DNA from 2 places in the Lacticaseibacillus thailandensis DSM 22698 genome. Region 2 is predicted to be linked to the other one. Evidence: predicted binding sites of a transcription regulator. Region 2 holds the regulator's gene; the other holds the start of a gene.
What was found. The regulator LexA, encoded in region 2, represses DNA repair genes until DNA is damaged. The targets are predictions, from matches to a motif close to CNAACANNTGTTNG.
Positions count from the first base shown of each region.

Region 1: the regulator LexA is predicted to act here: its motif matches at 1,903-1,916, upstream of FD19_RS03670 (Y-family DNA polymerase).

Region 1 is NZ_AYZK01000002.1:4,140-8,565, forward strand. Features, by position in the region: gene FD19_RS03650 (hypothetical protein) at 1-62, opposite strand, end outside; gene rpmG (50S ribosomal protein L33) at 228-377, opposite strand; gene FD19_RS03660 (RluA family pseudouridine synthase) at 436-1,329, opposite strand; gene FD19_RS03665 (DUF1093 domain-containing protein) at 1,396-1,788, opposite strand; gene FD19_RS03670 (Y-family DNA polymerase) at 1,946-3,247, shown strand; gene FD19_RS03675 (acetyl-CoA carboxylase) at 3,240-3,563, shown strand; gene FD19_RS03680 (tyrosine-protein phosphatase) at 3,674-4,426, shown strand, end outside.
Region 2 is NZ_AYZK01000007.1:31,786-36,211, reverse strand. Features, by position in the region: gene FD19_RS08320 (5-formyltetrahydrofolate cyclo-ligase) at 1-109, shown strand, start outside; gene FD19_RS08315 (AEC family transporter) at 128-1,069, shown strand; gene FD19_RS08310 (hypothetical protein) at 1,124-1,594, opposite strand; gene lexA (transcriptional repressor LexA) at 1,881-2,507, shown strand; gene FD19_RS08300 (ABC transporter substrate-binding protein) at 2,924-3,892, shown strand; gene FD19_RS08295 (ABC transporter substrate-binding protein) at 4,274-4,426, shown strand, end outside.

The DNA of each region.
Region 1 (4,426 bases), on a different contig from region 2:
TTGCCTTCAATCATGGCTAACCGCTTTTGGTATAACTCCGTATATTCTGCCTGCGTGGTCATTATAATTCCCTCCATGTCGCTATTTACGTTCATTATACCATTCTTTCAGGATTTCTCGCGGCATTTTCGCAAACGGTACCATCGCTCCCCCGTTCAAACCATCCACCAGCCAAACAAAGAGCCGCCCGGAAATTGATCTGGACGGCCCTTGTTCGTAAGTATCAATTACTTAACTTCAGTGAAAACCACGCGCTTACGCAGCTTTGGAGAGTACTTCTTCAGCTGCAGTTTTTCTGGTGTGTTGCGCTTATTCTTAGAAGTCAGGTAGATACGTTCGCCGGTTTCGGCGCATGCGAGTAAAATGTTGTTCCGCATTTCGTTCACCTCATTGTGTTTTAGTAACTCATTAAGTTTACCGAATCCGGGGCAAAAGTCAAGTGGCCTGCCTTGACGAAGATGAAGTCATCTGACCCAGTCGCCGGTTAAAACTGTCTGGCACTGGTGCCTGTACGTCGATGTGTTGCCGCGTAAACGGATCGGTGAACGTGAGGCGTTGGGCGAGCAGCATTTGCCCGCCGTGTGCACGGGCACTGCCCCCATACAACGCATCCCCCACTAACGGATGCCCCAAGTACGCCATGTGTACCCGAATCTGGTGGGTCCGGCCGGTCCGAAGTACGCAACGAACCATTGTTGCTCGTTGTCCGCGACGAACCACCCGATAATCCGTACGGGCATACTGGCCGTCCACGTCTACCCGCCGATGAATGCCGTCATCGGCCCGCCCGAGCGGCACCTCGACGCGGCCCCAATTTTGGATCAGCACACCGTCGACCACCGCCAAATACTCTTTGTGCACCACCTGATCCACACCCGCGCGGTCCAAGCGGGCCTGCGCTAGCGGGTGCTTAGCAATCAAGACGACGCCCATGGTATCGCGGTCCAACCGCGTAATGATTGCCGGCTGGACGGCCCCGTAGCCTTGCTGCACAAGGTACCCCGCCGCCATGTTCAACAGACTTGCACCCGGATGACTCGGCCCCGGCACGCTCGCACAATTCGCCGGCTTATTGACCACCAGCCAGTTGGCATCCTCATACAGCACATCCAACTGACCAGGCGCTGGCGCAACGGGCTTATCGGTAGGCAGCGTAAACGTTACTTGATCTCCAGTCACCAGGGGAATATTGCCTACGGGGCGATCGCCCACGATAATGGCGTGCGCCGTCACCAGTCGTTTAAACAACCGGTGACTCACCCCGAAACGGTCCAGGAGGCGCTTAGTGGTTGTGGCCGCCGTCGCGGTGACCCGAAACGTAAATTCCATGTCTGTCTTCCTCCCGTTCACTGCCCTATTTTAACATGGGTAATCACCGACCCCACACTATTACCACTATTTAAGTTGTGCGCGTACCTTAGCCGGAATCTTCTGCCAGCCGACACTGAAGGGACCCTTCGTGACCCGCGTTTTGCTGACCTCTGCCTTCACGTAACTGCCCGGCTTGAAGGGAGTGGGATGTACCCCGGATTGTTCAAAGGCAACCGTGCGCTTTTGTCCGTCTACCATCACCCACTTAAAGGTGTGATTATATGAATACTCTTGGCGTCCCTGGCTATCAGTGATCTTTTTGCCGTCACTGCCCCGCGTAATCGTCTTGCGTGGTGTGGGTGGTACCACCGCGTACGCCGTCTGCGCCCGATAAACGTTTAAGTACTCGCTGAGCCCGACCGCACCGGCACCGCCAATAATCACTACGGCAATGACCGCCCAGATGATCTTCTTCATATTGCGCTCCTCCATTTTTGTGCTACGTAATCAACCATGTTTATTATCACTAAGAACGGGGCCCACCACACTGGACCTGAGACCGATTTGCACAACTTTTTTTGCTTGCCTCTACGAACACATGTTCGTATAATGAAGAGCAAAGGGGGCGTAACTCTTGGATTACCAATACGAACCACACGGCGTCTTTTTTCTGATTGATAGCCGCTCCTTTTATGCCTCGGCCGAGTGCGTTGTCCGTGACCTGCATCCCCTCAAAACTGCCCTCGTCGTCATGTCAGAACAGGAAAACACCAATGGTGGGCTAATTTTAGCAACATCGCCCCGCGCCAAAGAGGAGTTCCACCTGCAAGCCAACGTATCCCGCCAGCGCGACCTCCCGCAAAGCGAAGATTTGATCGTCGTGCCCCCACGGATGAACATGTACATTCAAAAGAATCTCCAAATCAACCAAATTTTTCAGCGGTATGTGGCTCCCGCCGATATTTGGCCATACTCCATCGATGAATCAATTCTCAACCTGACCCATTCCTGGCGCCTCTTTGGCCCCAACCCGTGGGCCGTCGCACGGCAAATCCAACGTACCATTCATGATGAAACCGGCATTTATACAGCCGTGGGGATCGGCAACAACCCGCTCCAAGCCAAAATTGCGCTCGATATTTACGCCAAGCACCAGTACGACTTAATTGCGGAGATCAACTACCAGAACATTCCCCAGCAGCTGTGGACCATCACCAACATGGAGGACGTCTGGAGTATCGGCAAACGAACGGCGAACCACTTACGCCGCATCGGCATTAATAATATGTGGGAACTGGCACACGCCAATCCGTACGCCCTGCGCGCCGAATTTGGCCTGATTGGCGAGCAACTCTACGCCCTGGCGTGGGGTATCGACCGCGCCCACCCCGGACAGGTGGAACCAATCAAATCACCGAGTATCAGCAATTCTCAAGTACTACCACGGGACTATATCCATCGGGACGAAATTCGCCTGGTCGTCAAAGAAATTGGTGAGCAAGTGGCCGCCCGGTTGCGCCACCGCCACTTACTGTGCCACAAGGTCAGCCTGGGCATCGGCTTTAACTATGCAACTGCTACGGCCACCAACCGCGGCGGTTTCGGGGCGGAGATCACCGTCAGTGCCACTAACAGTAACCACGCCATTGCGGCGGCCCTTCTGCGCATCTTTGACCACTACTGGGACGGTGAAGGAGTCCGCAACATTGCCGTTAGTTGCGGCCAATTGGGACCGGATAACGGCCAACAACTCGAGTTATTCCAACCAGTAAAACAACAAATTCAGGACTACACGCTGGAACGCACGGTCGATGCCATCCGCTCACGTTTTGGGTTTACCGCGCTCGTTTACGCTAAAAGCAAGCTGACCGGAGGCACGGCCATTAACCGCGCCAATCTGGTCGGCGGACACAATGGGGGTAATAGTTATGAGTAAAGATGGCGACATTATTAACGCGCGGATCGATCAACTCTTCCTTCGGCGCAGTCATACCCGCTACTGGATCACGCTAGTTGATGACCGCTATAACCACAGCTACAACTTCTTCTTCAACATCATTCCGCAAAAACAGCGGCACCGGTCCATCCCGCTGCACTCGTTGCCTAGTGGTGACCTAGCTCGCCTTGAAGCTACCCTGACGGCGATTCGCCACCACACCCAACTCAGTATTGAAATTCGCGGTTTTCAAGGGTTAAGGTGGCCGAGTGATGGGAACCTCATCCAAAAACGCCGCCGTGCAGACGAGGCCTAGTCACCCCACAAACTTAATTAGGTCGTCACGCACAATTATATTTGGCCTGCCCGCCAACACGTTGTAAACTAGAGCTAGTACAAAAAACAGTCATGAAGGGCGGCGCTTGCATGCAACCAAACCTACTTAACATTCATCATGGTTTTAATTTTCGCGACCTAGGCGGTTACACCACCACCGATGGTCGGCGTATCCGTAGCCACCGGTTGGTGCGCTCCGGCAAACTGGACCAACTGTCTGATCGGGACGTCCACTTTCTCGGGGAATACGGCGTGCGCCACGACGTCGACTTCCGGTCCCCAGACGAACAAACTAAAGCTCCGGACCGGCCATTGCCAGCGGCACACTACCACTCCTTACCAGTGTTCATCACCGACCAGACCCAGGTGTCTAAAACCTGGGAGGAAGAGCAGGCGGAGTTTTCACAAGACCCACGGGGTGGGTTCAAAAACATGGTGATAACCTACCGTAATTTGGTGATGCAAAAACCGGCCCAGCACGCTTACCAGGAATTCTTCCGGATCCTCCTAACGAGTCCGGACCACGTTACGTTGTTCCACTGCACCGCCGGCAAGGACCGCACCGGGATGGGTGCTGTATACCTACTCAGCGCCCTAGGGGTAGACGCCCACACCATTCGGGCCGATTACCTGGCGGCCAATCAGTTCATCCAGACACCACTAGATGACATCATGCAGGAAACACGGGCGCACGGCGGTAACGCTAACCTATTGCAAAGTATCCACGACCTATGGACGGTGCACGGGGCCTTCTTGGACAGCGCCCTCAACACCATCCAGTCGGAATACGGCAGTATGGACGTCTACCTGCACGACGTTATCGGGCTATCTAATTCAGACCGG
Region 2 (4,426 bases):
GGGAACCACGGTGGCGCTGGCGCTGTCCGTACAGATACGACCAGAAGACGACTGGCCACGCGACACCTTCGACGTGCCATTGCAACACATTATCACCACAAAACATTAACCGAAGGGGTCTAGATTATTGCAAGCATTTCTCTCAAGCGTTTTTGGCGTTGCTGAAATTATTATTTTAATCGCGGTTGGCTACTGGCTGTCCGCCCGCCACTGGCTGAGTGCGCAAAGTGGCAAAATTATTGCCAAAATCATTACGCAAGTCGCCCTGCCCGCGTACATGGTGGTCACCGTGAGCGAAAAATTCACCGCCAGCGAACTGATCCGGTTACTCCCGGACCTGCGCTACCCGCTAATTTCCATGGCAATTCTGGGTGTACTGTCCGCAATAGTGGCTTTGTTCCTGCGGGTCGACCGTAGCCGCATCGGGCTGTTTTGTTCAATGTTCCTGAACTCCAACACGGTCTTTATCGGCTTACCGTTAAACATGGCGCTATTTGGTGCCCGGAGTGTGCCGTACGTCCTGGTTTACTACATGGCTAACACCACCGTGTTCTGGACAGTGGGCGTCTACTTGATCCAGCGCGACGGACCCGGCGACGCGGAGTTTGACTTCAAACGGGCGTTGGGTAAAATTTTCTCACCACCATTGCTGGGCTTTATCGTCGGAATCATCATCGTGATGCTCCACATCCAGCTACCCAACTTTCTGTCCGCCGACTTGGAGTACGTTGGGGACCTGACCGTCCCGGGATCAATGTTCTTCATCGGGATCACCATCCAGCAGTCTGGTATTCGTAACGCGCTGCGCCTCGACAAAGACTTTCTGGGCGTGCTGCTGGGACGCTTCATCTTTGCGCCCCTGATTATGTCGATTCTGCTGGCGGGGGCGGACATGCCGGCGTTAATGAAGACCGTCTTCATCATCCAGTCATGCATGCCCGTCATGACCAATGCGCCCGTGGTGGCACGGCTCTATGACGCGGACAGCGAGTTTGCGGCGGTGGGCGTAGCTGGTTCCACGGTGCTGGCGATGGTGGCTATTCCCATCGTCATGACCCTCATTCACTAACCAGACAAAAATGGCGTTCACCCTCCACGGATGAACGCCATTATTAGTTAACCGTTACTGAACTTGTTGAATTTCGACGGGCACGTTATCGGGGACCATCTGCCGGATCTTCACGGTGAGGGCTTCGAGCGGCTGCCGGAAGGTCATCCGTACGTAACGACGCGGATTGAAGGCAAAGACCACAATCACAAGTTGACGACCACGCACCGTTTGCACGGGCAAAATGGTCACACCGGCTAATGTGGAAAGCCGCAGCACACGTTGGAACATACCGTAACCCACAACGCGGTCGCTGGCGATACCGCCGTATCCCGCAGAGACGTTCAAGAGGACGAACAGAGCAAGGAACACGACGTATGCCCAGCTGGCGGTGTACGTAGAAGCAATCAGCAGGGCGAACACTACGCCCCAGAACATCTGCATGTAAGCGTAGTTAGCGTGCACCTCGATCTGTGATTGCCAGTAAACGTTGTAACCCACGCAGGCGAGGAGCACCACGTCCAAAACTGTTAATAATATTTCCATACTTCGACACCACCTTTACTAATACCTGTTACTACCTACCACTATGATAACAGATTCGACGACCCAGGGCGAAACTTCCCCCTGCACGTCACTGCGTTGCTTGTAGATGCGGTTTCCTTGGGAATTGCACGTCCACCAGCTGCGGATTTGAACCACCAACCAATGGTTTACTGAGTCGCCTAGGAAATAAAACCCGGAATTGGGCGAAAATGTTGATATACCGCTTGCAAACACGTGTTCGTCATGCTATCTTGGAGACAAGAAACATACAGGGGGAAACATCATCATGGCTGAGCAGACCAAGAAGCGGTGGGTACAGATACTCACTAGTATTAACGACTCGATTACAAACCGTGGCTATCCGCCGACCGTCCGCGAAATTGGTGAGGCTGTTGGACTCAGTTCTTCGTCCACCGTGGCCGCCTACTTGCAAAAGTTACTGGTAGCGCAGTTAATTGCCAAGGACCCCTCGAAACCCCGTACCCTCGAATTGACCCCCGCGGGGTACGAGTATATTGGCGTAGCTCCGGAAAAAGGCATTCCCCTTGTCGGGACAGTTGCCGCTGGGGTTCCCATCACGGCTACCCAGAACATTGAAGAATACTTCCCCGTTCCTACCGGACTCAGCTATGACGAGGACGAACTCTTCATGTTGCGGGTGCAAGGTGAATCAATGATCAAAATGGGCATCTTGAACGGTGATAAACTGATCGTCCGCAAGCAAAGTGAAGCCGAAAACGGTCAGGTCGTCGTAGCGATGACTGAAGACGACGAAGCTACCGTCAAGCGCTTCTACCGCGAAGATGGGCGGATTCGTTTGCACCCCGAAAACGACACCATGAGTGACATGTATTTTGACACGATCACCATTTTGGGCCTGGTCGTGGGACTTTATCGTGACGAATTTGAATAAGGATTACGCGCGGGCGGACTGACAGGTCCGCTTTTTTTGTGAGCAAATATCCAGGTGAATATTAAAAAAAGATGTTGACACGCTGTGTAGAACGTTATATTCTATGAGCAACAAATTTTTTCCCGCTACCCATTCAGGAGGTCATCTTATGCAACACTGCGCGCAGACACAACTGAATAACTTTTTCTTCGGCTTTTTCGGATAGCGGTTCACACGTTGGATGTGAACCGCGCCTGGTTCACATCCATGAGGCCGAAGTTCTTAAGCACGTCATTGACTCGCCACATGGATTATCTTTCATCCATGTGGCGATTTTGTTTTTCCGGAAAAACTAATGGCCAGCCACACGGATAGAGTTCATCCTGTGGCTGGCTTTTTTGACACCTATCACTACACAATTTCTGGAGGAATGAACAATGAAGAAGTTAGCTAAAATTATGACCACCACCGTCGCTGTCGCAGCCATCACCCTACTGGCCGCGTGCGGTAAAAAGACCGCGCAGGCCGACACCACCACTAAAACCGTGAAGATCGGCATCTTGCAACAGATCAACCAAACCGCCCTCGACGACGCCCGTAAAGGCTTTATCGCCGAGTTGGCGAAACACGGGTACAAGCAAGGTAAAAACCTGAAGCTGGATTACCTCAACGCTCAAGGTGACCAAAGCAACCTGAAAACCATGTCTCAGCGACTAGCTAAAGACGATAATACGTTGAACCTGGCCATTGCGACCTCGGCCGCACAATCATTACAACAGGCCGACACCAAGACACCCTTACTGTTCACCGCCATTACCGATCCTAAGTCGGCCGGTTTAACCACTAATCTCAAGCAGCCGGACAAAAACGCAACCGGCGTCACCGACATGGTGAACGTGGCCGGCCAGATCAAGTTGTTACGGCGGTTAGTACCCAAAGCCAAAACGGTGGGGCTACTGTATAACGCTGCAGAGGCCAACTCAGTCATGCAGATTAAGCTGGCCCGGGCCGCACTGAAGGCCCAGGGCATGCACGTAGTCACCAAGACCGTCGCTTCCACCAACGACGTCGCCCAAACGACCCAGGTACTCGCAAAGCACGTCGACGCTATCTACGTACCCGCCGACAACACGGTCGCCGCGGCCATGGCCACCGTGGGTAAGGTCTCTGCCGCCACGAAGACGCCCGTCGTTCCCGCCGCTAGCACCATGGTCCAGGCGGGCGGTACTGCCACCAACGGAATCAGCTACAAGGAGCTGGGTCGGCAAACAGCCCGGATGGCCCTCAAGACCATCAAGGGCCAGCAGCCAAAGCAACTGGCAGTTGAAGCTCCCGCTAAGGTGAGCGTGGTCGTTAACCGCAACATGATGAAAAAGTTGAATATTCCTGTCAGCCGTATCAAATAAGGGCTGACGTTCCCCCGGGATGGCCGGTACCCACAAAAATTTATCCAAACCGGTTGACTTTAAAATACAATGAGGATATTCTTAGCCCTGTAATAAAAACTGCTATCAAGGAGTGTCGCTTATGTCTAACATTCGACGTAACAACTTGAACAACGCGTATTACTACGGCTATTACAGATAGCGGTTTGCATCATGGATGCAAACCAGCTGGTTTGTATCCATGATGGCCGTAGCAATTAATAATGCCTACAACCGCAACATGGATCGAAGCAATTCGAACACGTGGCGTTTTTCTATCTTCCGGAAGAGATAACAGGCCGGCCACGTGGACGTATTGCCCCCACGTGACCGGTCATTTTATTTTCCCGGGAGGAAATCAACATGAAGAAGTTTAAACAGATTATCGCCATCGCCGCCACTTTAACCGCCGTCACCTTACTAGCCGCCTGCGGCAAGAGTAGTAGCAGCACCAGTAGTAGTAAGACCGTCAAAATTGGGGTCCTGCAATTAGTCAGCCAAAGCGCCCTCGATGAC